Regions from separate parts of the Enterobacter sp. Taxon_8 genome, predicted to be linked through region 2. Evidence: predicted binding sites of a transcription regulator. Region 2 holds the regulator's gene; each other region holds the start of a gene.
The links. The regulator sigma-54, encoded in region 2, starts transcription at its own class of promoters, with help from an activator protein. The targets are predictions, from matches to a motif close to GTTGGCACANNTTTCGCTNT.
Positions count from the first base shown of each region.

Region 1: a site for sigma-54 is predicted at 2,786-2,805, ahead of hypA (hydrogenase maturation nickel metallochaperone HypA). Genes of this name have one in related genera too.
Region 3: a site for sigma-54 is predicted at 3,607-3,626, ahead of glnK (P-II family nitrogen regulator). Genes of this name have one in related genera too.

Region 1 is NZ_CM177989.1:934,306-941,292, forward strand. Features, by position in the region: gene hypE (hydrogenase expression/formation protein HypE) at 1-157, opposite strand, end outside; gene hypD (hydrogenase formation protein HypD) at 154-1,275, opposite strand; gene AC4IBF_RS04480 (HypC/HybG/HupF family hydrogenase formation chaperone) at 1,278-1,550, opposite strand; gene hypB (hydrogenase nickel incorporation protein HypB) at 1,541-2,404, opposite strand; gene hypA (hydrogenase maturation nickel metallochaperone HypA) at 2,408-2,758, opposite strand; gene hycA (formate hydrogenlyase regulator HycA) at 2,969-3,433, shown strand; gene AC4IBF_RS04500 (4Fe-4S dicluster domain-containing protein) at 3,504-4,112, shown strand; gene hycC (formate hydrogenlyase subunit 3) at 4,109-5,923, shown strand; gene AC4IBF_RS04510 (respiratory chain complex I subunit 1 family protein) at 5,925-6,848, shown strand; gene hycE (formate hydrogenlyase subunit HycE) at 6,864-6,987, shown strand, end outside.
Region 2 is NZ_CM177989.1:518,338-525,324, forward strand. Features, by position in the region: gene elbB (isoprenoid biosynthesis glyoxalase ElbB) at 1-348, shown strand, start outside; gene mtgA (monofunctional biosynthetic peptidoglycan transglycosylase) at 345-1,070, shown strand; gene npr (PTS phosphocarrier protein NPr) at 1,110-1,382, opposite strand; gene rapZ (RNase adapter RapZ) at 1,379-2,233, opposite strand; gene ptsN (PTS IIA-like nitrogen regulatory protein PtsN) at 2,279-2,770, opposite strand; gene hpf (ribosome hibernation promoting factor) at 2,853-3,140, opposite strand; gene rpoN (RNA polymerase factor sigma-54) at 3,163-4,596, opposite strand; gene lptB (LPS export ABC transporter ATP-binding protein) at 4,644-5,369, opposite strand; gene lptA (lipopolysaccharide ABC transporter substrate-binding protein LptA) at 5,376-5,930, opposite strand; gene lptC (LPS export ABC transporter periplasmic protein LptC) at 5,899-6,474, opposite strand; gene kdsC (3-deoxy-manno-octulosonate-8-phosphatase KdsC) at 6,471-6,987, opposite strand, start outside.
Region 3 is NZ_CM177989.1:3,490,024-3,497,010, reverse strand. Features, by position in the region: gene AC4IBF_RS16685 (SmdA family multidrug ABC transporter permease/ATP-binding protein) at 1-1,682, shown strand, start outside; gene AC4IBF_RS16680 (SmdB family multidrug efflux ABC transporter permease/ATP-binding protein) at 1,675-3,456, shown strand; gene glnK (P-II family nitrogen regulator) at 3,677-4,015, shown strand; gene amtB (ammonium transporter AmtB) at 4,051-5,340, shown strand; gene tesB (acyl-CoA thioesterase II) at 5,436-6,296, opposite strand; gene AC4IBF_RS16660 (YbaY family lipoprotein) at 6,497-6,987, shown strand, end outside.

The DNA of each region.
Region 1 (6,987 bases), 420 kb from region 2:
GCCGGTCGCCCTGCGCGGTGAGGGTGGCGAGGTCAATACGCGCCTGGTCTTCCTGTTCGGCGAGCCAGGGGTTGTTAAAGGCCTCCATAAACAGCCGGTTAATCAGCTGCTGCATCGCCTGTCCGCCGCTGCCGTGCGCCATTTCAACCGTATTCATGCTTCACTCTCCTGGTTGCGATACTGATACCACGCGGCACACGCCCCTTCGGAGGAGACCATCAGCGCGCCAAAGGCGGTTTGCGGGTTACAGGTATTGCCAAATAACGGACACTGATGCGGTTTGCATTTGCCGGTGAGCACCTCGCCGCAGCGGGCACGGGGATCGTCGCAAACCTGCTGCGGCTGCGGGCGGAAATGCGCTTCGGCGTCGAACGCGCGATAGGCTGGCGTCAGGCGCACGCCGGATTCAGCAATCAGCCCCAGGCCGCGCCATTCGCTGTCGCCCTCAACGCTAAACACGTCGGCTATCGCCTGCTGCGCTCGTTCATTTCCCGCATCCGGCACCACGCGGCGGTACTGATTTTCCACGGTACTCAGGGACGCTATTTTCTGCTCAACCAGCATGGTGACACCTTGCAGTAGATCAAGTGGTTCGAAACCAGCGACCACTAACGGACGATTGTACTGTTCAGCGATAAAACCGTAGGCGTCTGTGCCAATCACCATGCTGACGTGGCCCGGTGCCAGAAAGGCGTCAATGCCGTTGCCTGGCTCTTCCAGCAGGCTGCGCAGGGTGGGGATGAGCGTAATGTGTTGGCAGAAGAAGAAAAAGTTATCGACGCCGCGCGCTTTCGCCTGCTGCAGCGTGATGGCGGTGGCGGGCATGGTGGTTTCAAACCCCAGGCCAAAAAACACCACCTTGCGCGCGGGGTTATCCGCTGCCAGCGTCAGGGCATCCATCGGCGAATAGACGATCCGGATGTCTGCGCCGCGCGCTTTCGCCTGCAGGAGCGAACCATTTTTCCCCGGCACGCGCATCGCGTCGCCAAAGGTGCAGAAAATGACGTCGGGCTGGCTGGCAATTTCAATACAGCTGTCGATGCGCCCCATCGGCAGCACGCAGACCGGACAGCCGGGGCCGTGGATAAACTCAATGTTTTCCGGCAACAGCTGGCCGAGGCCAAATTTGAAGATGGCGTGCGTGTGCCCGCCGCACACCTCCATGATCCGCAGCGGCCTTTCTTTCGTGTAGTCCAGCCGCGCTGCGCGCGTTTTCAGGTGGCCGATAAGCTGCAGCACCTGCTCCGGCGCGCGGTATTCATCAACGTAACGCATGATTATCGCTCCTCGCCGTACAGCAGCGCGCCCACGTCAGGCTCCACGTCGAACATATTTTGCAGGGCGTCGAGCGTGTCGCGGGCTTCCGCTTCGTTAATCACGCTCATGGCAAACCCCACGTGGACCAGCACCCACTGGCCGAGACGCGAGGCGCCGCTCTCATCGGTGCTGCCCACCAGCGTCAGGTCGACGTCGCGCAGGATGCCGCAGACCTCGACTTTGGCCTGATTACCGTCGATGGCGTGAATTTGTCCCGGTACGCCTATGCACATCGTTCGCTCTCCAGCCAGTCTAGCCAGCCGTCCATGCCGTCGCCGCGCGTGGCGGAGACCAGCAGGATCTCAATCTCCGGGTTCACCTCGCGGGCATACGCCACGCACTTATCCACGTCGAAATTCAGGTACGGCAGCAGGTCGACTTTGTTCAGCAGCATGATGGACGCGGCGGCAAACATGTGCGGGTACTTCAGCGGCTTGTCTTCGCCTTCGGTCACTGAAAGCACCGCCACCTTGTGTCGTTCGCCGAGGTCGAAGCTCGCCGGGCAGACGAGGTTGCCGACGTTTTCAATAAACAGGATGCCGTTATCCACCAGCGGCAGGCGCGGGGCGGCGTCGGCAATCATCTGCGCATCGAGGTGGCAGCCTTTACCGGTGTTGACCTGAATCGCCGGGGTGCCGGTTTCGCGAATGCGCGCCGCGTCGTTAACGGTTTGCTGGTCGCCTTCGATCACCGCGCAGGAGACAAGCCCGTTCAGGCGCTTGAGCGTTTCGGTCAGTAGCGTGGTTTTGCCGGATCCGGGGCTGGAGACAAGGTTCAGCGCCAGCTGTTTGCGGGTGGCAAAGCGGGCGCGGTTGCGGGTGGCGATCTGGTTATTCTTGTCCAGCACGTTGATTTCCACCTCCAGCATCTGGCGCTGGCTCATGCCCGGCGCGTGGGTGCCCGCTTCGCCGTGGCCGTAATGCAGGTCGCCCGCATCGGAGCGTTGCGGCGCAAAGGTAATGCCGGTCAGGGCTGCCGCAGAGCGCGGGGCGGGGGAAAAGGGCGCGGAGCGAAACGCGGAGTGGGGGCGGTGTTCATCCCCTTCTATATACAGGTTGCCTTCGGCGCAACCGCAGGTACTACACATACTTTACTCCTTCTCGATTTCGAGGCGTTGGATCTGCATGCCGTCATCCGCCACGATGCGCAGACCGGTGCTCTGACACTGCGGGCAGCGCTGTACCTTTGATGACACCAGGGTGACGTACTGCTGGCACTGCTCGCACCAGCACTCCGCCTGCTGTTCTTCAATATGCAGTTCGCAGCCTTCCGCCAGCGTGCCGCGGCAGACCAGCTCAAAACAGAAGGTCAGGGCGCTGGTCTCGACGCAGGAAAACGCTCCGACCTTCAGCCAGACGCCGGTGACGCGCTTCGCGTGGTTTTGCACTGCCTGCTGTTCGATAAGTTCCAGAGCCCGCTGGCAGAGGGTGATTTCGTGCATGACGCCTCCTCAATGAATTGCCCTGGTAATGCAATAACAGTGCCAGCTTGATTTTTGTTAAGGCGTGACGATGTCAACGCTGTCGAAATGACACGTCGACACCGCGGTGTTGACAGCAATTTTTAAGGTAAATGTATTGAAAATCATAAAGATAAAAACTGGCATGGAATCTGCTTAACAGCCGCTATCTCCATTAAACGGATACCTTTTATGACTATTTGGGAAATCAGCGAAAAAGCGGATTACATCGCGCAGCGTCATCAACAGTTACAGGACCAGTGGCACCTTTACTGCAACTCTCTGATCCAGGGCATTACCTTGTCGAAAGCGCGTCTTCACCATGCGATGAGCTGCGCGGCGCAGGGCGACATGCGCTTCGTTCTGTTCGGCCATTTCACCATCAACGTTACCCTGGCGGACAACTTCAACAGCCACACCATTGAGTACTACCTCGAGACAAAAGACGGCGAAAAACAGTGTATTGCGAAGGCGCAGCTGATGGCCGACGGCATGGTGGACGGCCACGTAAGCAACCGCGATCGCCAGCAGGTGCTGGAACACTATCTGGAAAAAATCGCGCCGGTCTATAACGGCCTGTACGCCGCCGTTGAGCACGATCTTCCGGTCAACCTGAAGCAACTGATGGACGGAAATACCTCAGCGAACGTGGCCTGACCCATGCGTGTCGAGAAGTGTCGACAAGACAGCTTTTCGACAAAAATGACTATCACCAGAGGATAACCCGGTGAACCGTTTTGTAATTGCTGACTCGACGGTCTGCATTGGCTGTCGAACCTGTGAGGCGGCGTGTTCGGAAACGCATCGCCTGCATGGGCTGCAGTCCATGCCGCGCCTGCACGTCATGCGTAATGAAAAAGAGTCTGCCCCGCAGCTCTGCCATCACTGTGAGGATGCCCCGTGCGCGGGTGTCTGCCCTGTGAATGCCATCACCCGCGTGGATGGCGCTGTCCAGCTGAACGAAAGCCTGTGCGTAAGCTGCAAGCTGTGCGGCATTGCCTGCCCGTTCGGCGCGATTGAATTTTCCGGCAGCCGACCGCTGCATATCCCGGCGAATGCCAACTCGCCAAAAGCCCCGCCCGCGCCGCCGGCGCCTGCGCGCGTAAGCTCGCTTTTGGACTGGGTGCCCGGCATCCGTGCCGTTGCGGTGAAATGCGACCTGTGCAGCTTCGATGATCAGGGCCCGGCCTGCGTGCGGACCTGCCCGACGAAAGCGTTGATTCTGGTTAACATTCGCGACATCGCCCGTACCAGCAAGCGCAAACGCGAGCTGACCATCAACAGTGATTTTGGCGACCTTTCTCTGCTACAGGCGCTTAACGAGGGGGCGAAATGAATGCGGTGATGATGATTACCAGCGCGGTAGCCTGTTTTGCGGCCGCCGCCGTTCTGGCGCCGATCTTCTCATTCCATAAAACCCTGAGCGGCGCGATCGCCGGGCTCGGCGGGGCGGTCGCTAGCCTGATGACGCTGGCGGCAGGCGGCGTTGTTCTGTTCGGCGGCCAGTCGGCAGAGACCGTGATGCCGCTGATTCGCCACACCGTTGAGATCACGCCGCTGAACGCCATCTGGCTGGTGACGTTTGGCCTGTGCGGGGTGTTTATCAGCCTGTTCAATATCGACTGGCACCGCCACCCGCACGCTAAAGCCAACGGCCTGCTGGTTAACCTCCTGATGGCGACGGCGGTCTGCACCGTGACCGCCAGCAACCTCGGCGCGCTGGTGGTGATGGCGGAGATCATGGCGCTGTGCGGCGTGTTCCTGACGGGCTGTAGCGCCTCCGGCAAGCTGTGGTTTGCGCTGGGACGCCTCGGAACGCTGCTGCTGGCGCTGGCCTGCTGGCTGGTGTGGCAGCGCTTCGGCACGCTGGATTTCGCTGTGCTCAACGGGCATCCGCTGGGCAATGACGTCTGGCTGCTGGGCGTGCTCGGCTTTGGCCTGCTCGCCGGCATCATTCCGCTGCACGGCTGGGTGCCGCAGGCGCATGCGAATGCCTCCGCGCCCGCCGCCGCGCTGTTTTCTGTGGTGGTGATGAAGGTCGGTCTGTTCGGGATCCTGGCGATTACGCTGACCGGCGGCCAGCCGCCGCTGTGGTGGGGCGTTGTGCTGCTGGTCGCCGGCATGATTACGGCGTTCGTCGGTGGCCTGTACGCGCTGATGGAGCACAATATCCAGCGTCTTCTGGCGTACCACACGCTGGAGAATATCGGCATCATCCTGCTTGGCATGGGCGCGGGCGTGACCGGGCTGGCGCTCAACCAGCCGGCGCTGATTGCGGCCGGTTTTATCGGCGGTCTTTATCACCTCGTCAACCACAGCCTGTTTAAAAGCACCCTGTTCCTTGGAGCGGGAAGCGTCTGGTTCCGCACCGGCCATCGGGATATCGAAAAGCTCGGTGGGATTGGCAAAAAGATGCCGGTGATTTCACTGGCGATGCTGGTCGGGCTGATGGCGATGGCCGCACTGCCGCCGCTGAACGGCTTTGCCGGGGAGTGGGTGATCTATCAGTCCTTCTTCGCCCTCGGTCAGAGCAATGCGTTTATCGCTCGTCTGCTGGGGCCGCTGCTGGCGGTCGGGCTGGCGATTACCGGGGCGCTGGCGGTGATGTGCATGGCGAAAGTCTACGGCGTGACCTTCCTCGGTGCGCCGCGCACCCGCGAAGCGGAAAACGCCTGCTGCGCACCGTTGTTGATGGGCGTGAGCGTGGTCGCGCTGGCGCTGTGCTGCATTGCGGGCGGCGTCGCTGCACCTTGGCTGCTACCGCTGCTGGGCAACGCCATTCCGTTGCCGCTGACCGTGGCGAATACCACCGTCTCTCAGCCAATGATTGCGCTGCTGCTGATTGGCGCACCGCTGCTACCGCTCATCCTGATGATGTTCTTCAAACGCGACCGGCTCGCCTCCCGCTCGCGCGGTGCGGCGTGGGCCTGTGGCTACGAACACGAACAGTCGATGGTCATTACCGCCCACGGCTTCGCCATGCCGGTAAAAGAAAACTTTGCCGCCGTGCTGAAGCTGCGCCACTGGCTGAACCCGGTCGGCTGGGTACCCGGCTGGCAGAGCGCTGCCGCACCCGCGCTGTTCCGCCGTCTGGCGGTCATCGAACTGGCGGTGCTGGTGGTCATTGTGATTTCACGAGGAGCCTGACATGAATCTGTTACTGGCAATTCTTCAGGCGCTGGTGTTGTTCGCCGTGGCGCCGCTGCTGTCGGGCATCACGCGCGTGGCGCGCGCCCGGATGCACAACCGTCGCGGCCCTGGTGTGCTCCAGGAGTATCGCGATCTCTTCAAGCTGTTTTCTCGCCAGAGCGTGGTGCCGAATGCCGCAGGCTGGGTCTTCCGTCTGACGCCGTTTGTGATGGTGGGCGTGATGCTGACCATCGCCACCGCGCTGCCGGTGGTGACGGTGGCGTCGCCGCTGCCGGCGCTCGGCGATCTGATCACGCTTATCTACCTCTTCGCTATCGCCCGCTTCTTCTTTGCCATTGCGGGCCTGGACACCGGGAGCCCGTTTACCGGCATCGGTGCCAGCCGCGAGGCGATGCTCGGCGTGCTGGTTGAGCCGATCCTGCTGCTGGGGCTGTGGGTTGCCGCGCAGGTTGCGGGCTCCACCCACATCAGCTTTATCACCCACGCCGTCTACCACTGGCCGGTTGCCCGCTCCATTCCGCTGGTGCTGGCGCTGTGCGCCTGCGCGTTCGCCACCTTTATCGAGATGGGCAAACTGCCGTTCGATCTGGCTGAAGCCGAGCAGGAACTTCAGGAAGGGCCGCTCACCGAGTACAGCGGCTACGGTTTTGCGGTGCTGAAGTGGGGTATTAGCCTCAAACAGCTGGTGGTGCTGCAGATGTTTGTCGGCGTCTTCTTCCCGTGGGGGCAGATGACGCACTTCTCCGCGGGCGGTCTGCTGCTGGCCGTCGTGGTTGCCGCCCTCAAGCTGCTGGTCGGCGTGCTGGTGATTGCCCTGTTCGAAAACAGCATGGCGCGCCTGCGTTTTGTGGAAACGTCCCGCATCACCTGGGCCGGGTTTGGTTTTGCATTTTTAGCGTTCGTCTCCTTGCTGGTGGCGTGATTAAAGAGAGTATTTATGTCTGAAGAAAAGAAAGGTCAGCAGTATCTCGCCGCATTGCATCAGGCTTTCCCCGGCGTGGTGCTGGAGGAGTCCTGGCAAACCAAAGACCAGATAACCGTCACCATTAAGGTGAACTATC
Region 2 (6,987 bases):
ACCTTTGCTGCACAGGGGGCGGAGTGTCAGATCGATCCTCATCTCAAAGCGCTGTCGCAGGCCATGCATGCGGCAGGGAAACCGCTGGGCTTTATCTGCATCGCGCCGGCAATGCTGCCCAGGATTTTTGATTTCCCGCTGCGCCTGACTATCGGGACGGATATTGATACCGCGGAAATCGTCGAGGAAATGGGGGGAGAGCACGTTCCTTGCCCGGTGGATGACATTGTGGTTGATGAAGATAACAAAATAGTCACCACGCCTGCGTATATGCTGGCGCAGAATATTGCAGAAGCGGCTATGGGGATCGAAAAGCTGGTCGCCCGAGTGCTGGTGCTGGCTGAATGAGTCGTCAATCTGGTGCTGGCGCGTGGGTAAAACGTATCCTGTTGCGCATCGTTCTGGTGCTGGCGGTGTTTTGGGGCGGTGGACTCGCCCTGTTCAGCATTATGCCGGTCCCGTTCTCTGCCGTGATGGTTGAGCGTCAGCTCGGCGCGTGGCTCAGCGGTGATTTCGGCTATGTTGCCCATTCTGACTGGGTGAGCATGGACGAGATCTCACCGCTCATGGGGCTCGCGGTCATCGCGGCGGAGGATCAAAAATTCCCGGAGCACTGGGGATTCGACGTTGCGGCCATTGAGAAAGCGCTAGCCCATAATGAACGCCATGAAAACCGCGTGCGCGGTGCGTCAACCTTGTCGCAGCAGACGGCCAAAAATCTGTTTCTGTGGGACGGCCGCAGCTGGGTGCGAAAGGGGCTGGAAGCGGGGTTGACCCTGGGGATGGAAACGGTCTGGAGCAAAAAACGCATTCTGACCGTGTATCTCAACGTTGCCGAGTTTGGTGACGGGGTATTTGGTGTTGAAGCTGCATCTCAACGCTATTTTAATAAACCCGCCAGCAAGCTGAGCATGTCTGAAGCGGCGCTGCTCGCGGCTGTTCTGCCTAATCCCATTCGTTTTAAAGCCAGTGCCCCGTCAGGGTACGTGCGTAGCCGTCAGGCGTGGATCATGCGCCAGATGCGTCAGTTGGGAGGGGACGGGTTTATGGAGAGCAATAAATTAATGTAGGGCGGGTAAGCGCAGCGCTACCCGCCTGAATAGCAGATCTTAATCTTCGTCAAACCCTGCATTAAACAGCGCGATCACAGCCGCCAACGCTTCCTCTTCCTGAGGTCCGGTGGCTTCGACTTCAATCTGGCGCCCTTTGGCGGAATCCAGCATCAGCAGCGCGATCACGCTGTTCGCTTCCGCTTCGGTGCCTTCGTCATTTCGCAGCAGAACCTCTGCATCGAAACCCTGCATCAGCTCAAACAGCTTCATCGCCGGGCGTGCATGCATGCCCAGCTTATTGGTGATCTCAACGGTCTGTTTTACGGTCATGTTTTACGTTTTTCCAGCGTGCGATGACGGGACTGAACGTTCTTACCGCGCGAGCGGAAATAGTCGGCCAGCTGTTCGGCGATATAAACCGAACGATGTTTACCACCGGTACAGCCAATCGCTACCGTCAGGTAGCTACGATTGTTTGTCTCCAGCATAGGTAACCATAGCTCAAGGTAGCTTCGCGTCTGGTAGATAAAATTGTGTACTTCTGTGTGCCTGTCGAGGAAGGCCGCGACGGGTTTGTCCAGGCCGGTCATGGGACGCAGCTTCGGATCCCAGTGCGGGTTCGGCAGGAAGCGCACGTCGAAAACATAATCCGCATCAATCGGGATACCGTGCTTGAAGCCAAAGGATTCGAACACCATCGTCAGTTCACGCTCGCGTTTACCCAATAACCGGGTGCGCAGCATTTCTGCCAGCTCGTGAACGGACATCTCAGAGGTGTCGACAATCAGGTCGGCACGAGAACGCAGCGGCTCCAGCAGGTCGCTCTCTTCATCGATAGCACTCTCCAGAGAGAGGTTCTTACTGGAAAGCGGGTGCAAGCGACGGGTATCGCTGTAGCGACGGATTAGCGTATTGCGGTCTGCATCAAGGAACAGCAGCTGAGGCGAGAACGTGTCAGGCAGGTTGCTCATTGCCTGTTCGAAGATCTCTGGCGATTCAGGCATGTTACGGACGTCGATACTGACGGCTGCAGAGGTTTGTCTCTCCGCCAGCGTGCGGGCCAGATCGGGCAACAACACGACCGGCAGGTTATCGACGCAGTAAAAACCCATGTCTTCCAGCGCGCGCAGAGCAACGGATTTCCCCGACCCTGAACGGCCACTGACAATCATCAGCACCATGTTCCGTTTCTCCTCAGGACAACAGATGTGAAGGCCATCTCCTGGTTATGCATCATCCTGATTGCCTTCTGCTTCAGTGATAATTTGGTAGAGCTCTTCATCACTTTGGGCCGAGCGCAGTCGACGGCAAATGGTTTTATCGGCCAGACGTTTTGCGACCAGCGACAGCGTATGCAGGTGGGTTTTCGTCTGATCGGCAGGCACCAGCAGCGCGAAAAGGAGATCGACGGGCTGGTTATCAATGGCATCGAAGGCGATGGGTGTTTCAAGCTGCACAAACACACCAACGGCACGCAGGGTATCCTCTTCCAGTTTGCCGTGTGGGATCGCGATGCCGTTGCCGATACCGGTACTGCCCATTTTTTCACGGGTCAGAATCGCTTCGAACACCACCTGCGGCGGCAGGCCCAGCTGTTTAGCAGCCAGTTCACTGATGATCTCCAGCGCACGTTTTTTGCTCTGGCAGTGAACCGCACTGCGGGTACATTCCTGGTTAAGGACATTGCTCAGTTGAAGAGCGGAATCGTTGTTCATCATAATTTCACCTAAGCGCTAACTGTACAAATGGCCTGTTGTGTTTCACAACAGGCCGTCCTGCACCCGTTAACTGCCCGGACAATTAGTGTTGTTTCAGTTTATCTTTATGTTTATTGAGCTGTCGCGCAAGCTTATCAATCAAGCCGTCGATAGCAGCGTACATGTCTTGCCCTTCCGCACTGGCATGCAGTTCACCCCCGTTAACATGCAGGGTGGCATCCGAGATATGAGTCACTTTCTCCACTTTCAACACAATATAGACCTGATTGATCCTTTCGAAATACTGCTCGAGTTTTGCAAACTTCGCGTTCACGAATTCGCGTAAAGCCTCAGTAATTTCGACGTTTTGTCCAGTGATGTTGAGCTGCATAGTGTCTTCCTTATCGGTTGTGTCAGACCAGCTGTTTACGCTGGTTGGACGGCGGAATGGATAAAGACTCTCGATACTTCGCAACAGTACGACGTGCCACCATAATACCCTGATCGGACAGCATGGTGGTTAACTTACTGTCGCTTAGCGGCTTCGCGGGGTTCTCCGCGGCGATCAACTTCTTCACCAGGGCACGAATGGCCGTTGACGACGCTTCGCCGCCGCCCTCGGTATTCACATGGCTGGAGAAGAAATACTTAAGCTCAAAAATACCGCGTGGACTGTGCAGATACTTCTGCGTGGTGACACGGGAAATGGTTGATTCATGCATCTCGACGGCCTGGGCGATATCCGCCAGCACCATCGGTTTCATATACTCTTCGCCCTGCTCAAAGAAAGCCTGCTGCTGTTCGACAATACAGCGGCTGACGCGTAGCAGCGTATCATTTCGGCTCTCAAGACTTTTGATCAGCCATCGCGCTTCCTGAAGATTGCTACGAATATATTGATTGTCGGAGTCGTTACGCACGCTGGTGCACATGGAGGCATACTGCTGGTTGATTTGCAGGCGAGGGATGCTGTCTGAATTCAGTTCAACGACCCAGCGGCCATTGTGTTTTCTGACCAGCACGTCCGGAATAACGTACTCAGGCTCGCTGGTCTGGATTGACTGTCCCGGGCGTGGATCGAGTGACTGGATCAGATTCACCGCTTCTTTCAGCACATCTTCTTTCAGGCGCGTGACGCGCATCAGGGTGCGGAAATCGTGGTTCGCCAGCAGATCCAGGTGATCGCTGATGATCACGCGCGCCTCGTCGAGCCATGGCGTCTCTTTGCTGAACTGAGAAAGCTGGATTAGCAGGCAGTCGCGCAGATCTTTTGCGGCTACGCCTACCGGATCGAAACGCTGGATGCGCTTCAGAACGGCTTCAACTTCCTCAAGCTCTATCTCTTCGTCGCCCATGCTTTCCAGAATATCGTCAAGCGTGACGGTCAAATAGCCGGTGTCGTCAACGGCATCGACAATTGAGGTGGCAATCGCGCGGTCGGTATCGGAGAAGGGAGTGAGTTCCACCTGCCACATCAGGTAATCCTGCAGCGACTGAGTGGTTTCTCCCTGATAGACCGGTAGCTCATCATCCTGGTAGTCCGCACGCGTACCGGAAGGCGTTCCGGCGGTGTAGATTTCATCCCAGCTGGCATCCAGCGGAAGCTCGTCGGGCATCTCTTTTTGTTCGAGTGCGTCGGCGGTATCAAGCGCTTCAGTGTCCTGTGACTGCTGAGTATCTACCTCGTCATGAAGATCGGTTTGTTCCAGCAGGGGGTTGCTGTCCAGCGCCTGCTGGAGCTCCTGCTGAAGTTCTAACGTGGACAGTTGCAACAGGCGAATTGCCTGCTGTAGCTGCGGCGTCATCGCCAGTTGTTGGCTGAGCCTTAATTGCAAACCTTGCTTCATGTTCAGAGCATTTTTCTCCGGTTCGGCGTTACGTTACCTCTACCCTATCAGAGTCTGAAGTCTTCCCCAAGATAGACGCGCTTAACATGATCGTCTTCGAGGATCTGCTGCGGCGTACCGTGGGCGATCAGATTGCCCTGGCTCACAATATACGCGCGTTCACATACGGCCAGCGTTTCTCGGACGTTGTGGTCGGTGATCAGTACGCCAAGCCCGCTGTCGCGCAAGTGTTCAATGATACGTTTAATGTCGATAACCGAGATCGGGTCAACACCCGCAAATGGTTCATCCAGAAGGATAAATTTAGGGTTTGCGGCCAGCGCACGCGCGATCTCAACGCGACGACGTTCGCCCCCGGAGAGTGCCTGACCGAGGCTGTCGCGCAGATGCTCAATGTGGAACTCTTCCATCAGCTCGTTGGCACGATCCTGACGCTGTTCGCTGGTCAGATCGTTACGAATTTGCAGGACCGCCATCAGGTTGTCGTAAACGCTAAGACGACGGAAAATGGAGGCTTCCTGCGGCAGATAGCCGATCCCGCGACGCGCGCGCGCGTGAAGCGGCAGAAGACTGATGTCTTCATCGTCAATGATTATGTTGCCGGCATCGCGCGGCACAATGCCAACGACCATGTAGAAGGTTGTCGTTTTACCCGCACCGTTAGGGCCAAGCAGCCCCACGATTTCGCCAGAGTTGACGGTCAAACTGACATCTTCTACGACACGGCGGCCCTTATAGGCCTTCGCGAGGTTTTTTGCAGTTAATGTTGCCATAACGGATTAGTTACTCTTCTTCTGTGCCGGGGCCTGGCCCTTGCCTTTGTCCTGCAGCTGCGACGGAACCAGTACGGTCGTGACGCGTTTACCTTTCTCGCTGGAGGCCTGCATTTTTTGCTCTTTCACCAGATAGGTGATTTGGTCGCCGGTAATGTTGCTGTCCAGCTGTTCCAGATACGCGTTTCCGGTCAGGATTACCAGGTCCTTCGCCAGCTCGTAGTGCATATGCGAGGCGCGGCCTTTTACCGGCTTGCCATTGTCCTGCATCTGGTAGAAGGTTGCCGGGTTGCCGTAACCATCAATGATCTCTTTGCCCTGCTCGCCACCCGGACGGGTCACGACCACTTTGTCAGCGTTAATTTTGATGGTGCCCTGGGTCATGACGACGTTACCCGTGAAGGTGACGACGTTACCCTGCATATCGAGAGACTGGGTGTCGGACTCGATATGAATCGGCTGGTCGGTATCGCCCGTTACAGCAAGCGCGGGGAGACTGGTCACCAGCATCGCGCTGGCGATAATTACTTTAAGGCTGAGTTTGTTTGTTTTGAATTTCATAGGAGGTTCTAACCTTTTCAATCAGCTCGGCGTTCTTGCTGCGTAAGTTCCCGCGCATTCTCAAACCGCTGGAATTAAATGTTGTGCCATACAGTGTGACCAGATCCTGCGACGTCACGTCCTGGGTTACCAGGTTGATCTGGGCATTATCCGTCGTAATTTTTCGCAGTTGCGAGTCAGCGGTCAGGGCGTTGACTTCAACGTGGCCGTACAGATAAAGCATACGGTCATTTGTCAGTTTGGCCCGATCTGACTTAATTGACCACGTCGGCACTTTGTCTTTATCGAATGTGGTCATCACCGGTTGGGTAAACCACGAAATACCGTCATCTGAAAAATATTCAACATGCTGGGCAATCAGGCGATAGTTCAGCGCGCCTTCCGGGCTGTAGACCACGGTTTCGCTGTGATCGCTTTTATAGGTTGGATCGCTATTGTTAACCACTTCTGTTTGCGTATCGTCGCGATCGGCAAGGTTCACGCCAATCAATACCAGTGCGACTAGCGAAAGCAAAATGATAATCCAGCGTCTGGTTTTACTCATATCGATTGCCCTTTGGCCTCATCAAGCTTGCCCTGCGCCAGCAGGAGCAGATCGCAGACTTCACGGACGGCACCACGGCCCCCGTTGATGTGGGTAACGTAGTCAGCGCGCGGGATCAGCAGCGGATGCGCATCGGCAACGGCGATGCTCAGCCCGACCTCAGTCATCACAGGCCAGTCAATCAGATCGTCCCCGACGTAGGCCACGTTTTCCGGTGCGATAGCCAGTTTACCCAGTAAATCCTTAAACGCCGCCATCTTATCGGACTGCCCCTGATACAGATGGGTAATTCCTAAGGTTTCACAGCGGTCTTCTACCAGTTTAGCTTTTCGCCCGGTGATGATAGCCACCTCAATACCCGAGGTGAGCGCACAGCGGATACCATAGCCGTCGCGGACGTTAAATGCTTTCAGCTCTTCACCATTATTGCCCATGTAAATCAGGCCATCGGAGAGTACGCCATCCACATCCAGGATGAGCAGACGAATGTTTTTCGCCTTTGCCATCATCTGG
Region 3 (6,987 bases), 1.6 Mb from region 2:
TGCAGCTGATCCCGCCGAAAGTGGTGGGCTACGTCGTGGATGGCGTCACCGAACAGCATTACACCACCGCACGGGTGTTGATGTGGGTCGGCACGCTGGTGCTGACGGCAGTCATTGTTTATCTGCTGCGCTACGTCTGGCGCGTGCTGCTGTTTGGTGCGTCCTATCAGCTGGCCGTTGAGCTACGTGAAGATTTTTACCGCCAGCTGAGCCGACAGCATCCCGAATTTTATCTGCGCCATCGCACCGGGGATCTCATCGCCCGCGCGACGAACGACGTCGATCGCGTGGTCTTTGCCGCCGGGGAAGGGGTGCTGACGCTGGTGGACTCGCTGGTGATGGGCTGTGCGGTGCTGATCGTGATGTCCACGCAGATCAGCTGGCAGTTGACCCTGCTCGCCCTGCTGCCGATGCCGCTCATGGCTCTGGCGATTAATCGCTATGGTGAACAGCTACACGAGCGTTTTAAGCTGGCGCAGGCGGCGTTTTCGTCGCTGAACGATCGCACCCAGGAGAGCATGACCAGCATCCGCATGATCAAAGCGTTTGGTCTGGAAGACCGGCAGTCTGCGCTGTTTGCCGCCGATGCGGCAGACACGGGGGCGAAAAACATGCGCGTCGCGCGTATCGACGCCCGTTTCGATCCGACGATTTATATCGCAATCGGCATGGCAAATATGTTGGCCATTGGCGGCGGAAGCTGGATGGTGGTGCAGGGCGCGCTTACCCTGGGGCAATTGACAAGCTTTGCGATGTATCTGGGTCTCATGATCTGGCCGATGCTGGCGCTGGCCTGGATGTTTAACATCGTGGAGCGCGGCAGCGCCGCCTACAGCCGTATTCGCGCCATGCTGGCCGAAGCGCCGGTGGTCAATGACGGCAGCGAAGTCGTACCGGAAGGACGCGGCGTCATGCATGTCGACGTCCGCAAGTTTGTCTATCCACAAACGGAGCATCCGGTGCTGGAGAACGTCAGCTTTACGCTTCAGCCGGGCCAGATGCTGGGCATCTGCGGCCCGACGGGATCCGGTAAAAGTACCGTGCTCTCTCTGCTCCAGCGCCACTTTGACGTCACCAAGGGCGATATTCGTTTCCATGATATCCCCCTGACGAATCTGCTGCTGGACGAGTGGCGTGGTCGCCTGGCGGTCGTCAGCCAGACGCCGTTTTTATTTTCGGACACCGTGGCGAACAACATCGCCCTTGGCCGCCCTGGGGCGACGCAGGAAGAGATTGAACACGTGGCGCGTCTGGCCAGCGTTCATGATGATATTTTGCGTCTGCCGCAGGGGTACGAGACGGAAGTCGGGGAACGCGGCGTCATGCTGTCCGGCGGGCAAAAACAGCGTATCTCCATTGCCCGCGCGCTGCTGCTGAATGCTGAAATCCTGATTCTGGATGATGCACTTTCCGCCGTGGACGGCCGTACCGAGCATCAAATTCTGCATAACCTGCGCCAGTGGGGCGACGGACGCACGGTCATTATCAGCGCCCACCGTTTGTCTGCGCTAACCGAAGCCAGCGAAATTCTGGTCTTGCAGCACGGGCACATTGCCCAGCGCGGGCAGCATGAAACGCTTGCCGAGCAGCCGGGCTGGTATCGCGATATGTACCGCTATCAACAGCTTGAGGCGGCGCTGGACGATGCGCCGGAAGAAGATGAGGAGGCCGCCAATGCGTAAGCTCGGAACGATGTGGCCGACGCTCAAACGTCTGCTGGCCTACGGCTCGCCGTGGCGTAAACCGCTCTCCGTTGCCGTGCTTTTACTCTGGATTGCGGCGATTGCTGAAGTGAGCGGTCCTTTGCTCATTAGCTACTTCATCGACAATATGGTCGCCAAAAGCTATCTGCCCCTGGGGCTGGTGGCGGGGTTAGGCGTGGCCTACGTTGGCCTTCAGCTGGCGGCGGCAGGGCTGCACTATGCTCAGTCGCTGCTGTTTAACCGTGCTGCCGTGGGCGTTGTTCAGCAACTGCGTACGGATGTGATGGACGCGGCGCTTCGCCAGCCGCTCAGCGAGTTTGATATCCAGCCGGTCGGGCAGGTGATCTCGCGCGTGACCAACGATACCGAGGTGATCCGCGATCTGTACGTCACCGTTGTGGCGACCGTATTGCGCAGCGCGGCGCTGATTGGCGCGATGCTGGTTGCGATGTTCAGCCTTGACTGGCGCATGGCGCTGGTGGCGATCACCATCTTCCCGGCGGTGCTGATCGTCATGGTGATTTACCAGCGTTACAGCACGCCGATTGTGCGCCGGGTTCGCGCCTATCTGGCCGACATCAACGATGGCTTCAACGAAGTGATTAACGGCATGAGCGTCATCCAGCAGTTCCGCCAGCAGGCCCGCTTTGGCGAACGCATGGGGGAAGCCAGCCGTTCGCACTATATGGCGCGTATGCAGACGCTGCGGCTGGACGGTTTCCTGCTGCGTCCGCTGCTGAGCCTTTTCTCGGCGCTGGTGCTTTGCGGGCTGCTGATGCTCTTTGGGCTGAGCTCAAACGGTACGATTGAGGTGGGCGTGCTATACGCCTTTATTAGCTATCTGGGACGCCTTAACGAGCCGTTGATCGAGCTCACCACCCAGCAATCGATGCTGCAGCAGGCGGTGGTCGCCGGTGAGCGCGTGTTTGAGCTGATGGACAGGCCGCGTCAGGCCTACGGCAATGACGAGCAACCTCTGCAAAGCGGGACTATCGCCTTTGATAACGTATCGTTTGCCTATCGCGAAGATCGGCTGGTGCTTCAGGACATCACGCTTGACGTTCCGTCGCGCGGTTTCGTGGCGCTGGTGGGGCATACCGGCAGCGGTAAGAGCACACTTGCCAGCCTGTTGATGGGCTATTACCCGGTCACGCGCGGCGAAATCCGCCTCGACGGGCGCCCGCTCGCGTCTCTCAGCCACACCGTGTTGCGTAAAGGCGTCGCGATGGTGCAACAGGATCCGGTCGTGCTGGCCGATACCTTCTACGCCAACGTGACTCTGGGACGAGACTACACCCAGGAACAGGTCTGGGACGTGCTGGAAAAAGTGCAGCTGGCAGAGCTTGCGCGCGGGTTTAGCGATGGGATAAATACCAGACTGGGCGAGCAGGGGAATAATCTCTCTGTCGGGCAAAAGCAGCTCCTGGCGCTGGCGCGGGTGCTGATTGAAACGCCGCAGATCCTGATTCTGGATGAAGCCACTGCCAGTATTGACTCCGGCACCGAGCAGGCCATCCAGCAGGCACTCTCCGCCGTACGCGACCATACGACGCTGGTGGTGATTGCCCACCGTCTTTCCACCATCGTCGATGCCGATACCATTCTGGTGCTACATCGCGGACAGGCCGTTGAGAGTGGTACCCACCGTGAACTGCTGGAAGCAAAAGGGCGCTACTGGCAGATGTACCAGCTGCAGCTGGCGGGCGAAGAGCTGGCGGCCAGCGTGCGCGATGAAGAGTCGCTTAGCGCCTGATGCACCAAAAAGAGGCGGCGCGCTAACAGTCATTCCTGTTGGTGCAAAACTGAAACGCACCATGCACCGGCATGGTGCGTTTTTTTTCATCAGTTCGATTATCAAGGCCGTGTAATGCTCTGTGCGCCGCCGTTCCTCCTCGTTTTCATTTCTGGCACATCCCTTGCAATACCTTCAGCGTAAGCTACGGCCATTACCGAATTCTGACTGGAGGGGATCTATGAAGCTGGTTACGGTTGTAATCAAACCATTCAAACTCGAAGACGTGCGTGAAGCGTTGTCTTCAATGGGTATTCAGGGACTGACTGTCACCGAAGTGAAAGGCTTTGGTCGTCAGAAGGGTCATGCCGAGCTTTATCGCGGGGCGGAATACAGCGTTAACTTTCTGCCAAAAGTAAAAATTGATGTCGCGATTGCTGACGATCAGCTTGATGAAGTCATTGATGTCATTAGCAAAGCGGCCTATACCGGCAAAATTGGCGACGGCAAAATTTTCGTTGCCGAACTGCAGCGCGTCATTCGCATCCGTACCGGCGAATCTGACGAAGCGGCATTGTAAATAACGCCTGGCACACAGTGATAGGGATCGAGAAAATGAAGATAGCAACACTTAAAACGGGTCTGGGTTCGCTGGCGCTGCTGCCGGGCCTGGCGCTGGCTGCTGCCCCTGCGGTGGCTGATAAAGCCGATAACGCCTTTATGATGATCAGCACCGCGCTGGTGCTTTTCATGTCCATTCCGGGCATTGCGCTGTTCTACGGCGGCCTGATCCGTGGCAAAAACGTTCTCTCCATGCTGACGCAGGTTGCCGTGACGTTTGCGCTGGTCTGCGTGCTGTGGGTGGTTTACGGTTACTCGCTGGCGTTCGGTACGGGCAACGCGTTTTTTGGTAACTTCGACTGGGTGATGCTGAAAAATATTGAGCTGACCGCGCTGATGGGCAGCTTCTATCAGTATATTCACGTGGCGTTCCAGGGCTCCTTCGCCTGTATTACCGTCGGGCTTATTGTGGGCGCGCTGGCGGAGCGTATTCGTTTCTCTGCCGTTCTGATCTTCGTAGTGGTCTGGATGACGCTCTCCTATGTGCCGATTGCGCACATGGTCTGGGGCGGTGGTCTGCTGGCAACGCACGGTGCGCTGGACTTCGCGGGCGGTACCGTTGTACACATTAACGCCGCGGTCGCGGGTCTGGTGGGCGCTTATCTGATTGGCAAACGCGTGGGCTTCGGTAAAGAGGCGTTCAAACCGCACAACCTGCCGATGGTCTTTACCGGTACTGCGATCCTCTACTTTGGCTGGTTTGGCTTCAACGCCGGCTCAGCAAGTGCGGCCAACGAAATCGCCGCGCTGGCGTTCGTGAACACCGTTGTAGCCACGGCGGGTGCAATCCTCTCTTGGGTGTTTGGCGAGTGGGCGGTGCGCGGTAAACCTTCCCTGCTGGGTGCCTGTTCAGGTGCGATTGCCGGTCTGGTTGGTATCACCCCTGCGTGTGGTTATGTCGGTGTCGGCGGTGCGCTGCTGGTCGGCCTGGTGTCGGGTCTGGCGGGTCTGTGGGGCGTCACCGCACTGAAACGTGTGCTGCGCGTCGACGACCCATGCGATGTATTCGGCGTGCACGGCGTGTGCGGCATAGTCGGTTGTATCATGACCGGTATCTTCGCGGCGAAATCGCTCGGTGGCGTGGGTTACGCGGAAGGTGTCACCATGGTTCATCAGGTGCTGGTGCAGCTGGAAAGTATTGCTATCACCGTTGTCTGGTCTGCCGTTGTGGCCTTCATTGGCTATAAGCTGGCGGATATCACGGTGGGTCTGCGCGTACCGGAAGAGCAGGAGCGCGAAGGTCTGGACGTCAACAGCCACGGCGAGAATGCGTATAACGCCTGATAAACTGCAAAACGGCAACTTCGGTTGCCGTTTTTAATGTGTATTCCCTCTCCCGGTGGGAGAGGGTCAGGGGGAGGGCATCAGGCCGCACACAATCACCCGCGATTACGCATCACCCCTTCCTGCACCGTCGAAGCGACCAGCACGCCGTCCTGAGTATAAAATTCTCCACGCACAAATCCGCGTGCGCTCGACGCTGACGTGCTCTCCACGCTGTAAAGCAGCCACTCATTCATGTTGAACGGACGGTGGAACCACATGGAGTGATCGATCGTCGCGACCTGCATCCCTTTTTCCAGGAAACCAACGCCGTGCGGCTGCAGCGCCACCGGCAGGAAGTTGAAGTCAGACGCATAGCCCAGCAGATACTGATGGACGCGGAAATCTTCCGGCACGGTCCCGTTGGCACGGATCCAAACCTGGCGTTTCGGCTCGGCGGTATGGCCTTTCATAGGGTTGTGGAACTCAACCGGGCGGATCTCCAGCGGCTTATCGCAGAGAAACTTCTCTTTGACCTGCGGCGGAAGCAGATGCGCCAGCGCGCGAGCAATATCCGTCTCTGATTTTAAAGAGTCGGGTGACGGAGCCGGGGGCATCACTTTCTGATGCTCGTAGCCCGGCTCCGGCGCCTGGAAAGAGGCCGTCATGTAAAAGATCGGCTTGCCGCTCTGAATGGCCGCTACGCGGCGCGCGCTGAAACTGTTGCCGTCTCGCAGAACTTCAACGTCATACACAATCGGTTTTGCGCTATCGCCAGGGCGTAAGAAGTAGCTGTGGAATGAATGCACCAGACGGTCTGCCGGGACAGTCTCCTTTGCTGCGTACAGTGCTTGTCCGACGACTTGCCCCCCGAAGACCTGGCGCAAGCCGAGATCTTCGCTCTGTCCGCGAAAGAGTCCTTCCTCAATTTTTTCCAGATTTAGTAATGTCAGCAGATTGTTCAGTGCCTGACTCATAGTTGTCCTCAATAAACGCCGCAGCGAAAGATAGGCAGAGTATAACGCAGAAATGAAAGTGGTCCGATGGGTAGAATAATCTGAATATCGGCACGTTTTCAGGCATAAATCGGTGATCTGTGCCACACTTGAATACGTTATGTGATTGAAACGACATCGGATGGGATCGATCCCGCTGGTGCATTGATAAGGAGACTTCAATGAAACTCGTGCCCATGCTTAGTGGTGTAGCTATTGCGGTGGCGTTGTCCGCCTGTGCCGGTAAGAGCGCCCAGGTGCCGGTTCCAGCTGCAGATCCGAACGGGATTAACACCCTTTCACAGCAGTCCATTCAGCAGCCTAACGTTTCCGGTACAATCTGGATCAAGCAGAGAGTCGCTCTGCCACCGGACGCGGTACTAACGGTAACGCTGTCTGATGCTTCCCTGGCCGACGCGCCGTCTAAAGTCGTGGCCCAGCGTGCGGTCCGTACAGAAGGTAAGCAGGCGCCATTTAGCTTCGTGTTGCCGTATAACCCGTCGGACGTGCAGCCTAACGCCCGTATTCTGCTGAGTGCAGCGGTAACCATCAACGGTAAGCTGGTCTTTATCACCGATACGGTTCAGGAAGCAATCAACAACGGTGGGACAAAAATCGACCTGAACCTGGTGCCGGTGCAGCAGACCGAAGTACCGGTCGCACCGCAGACCAA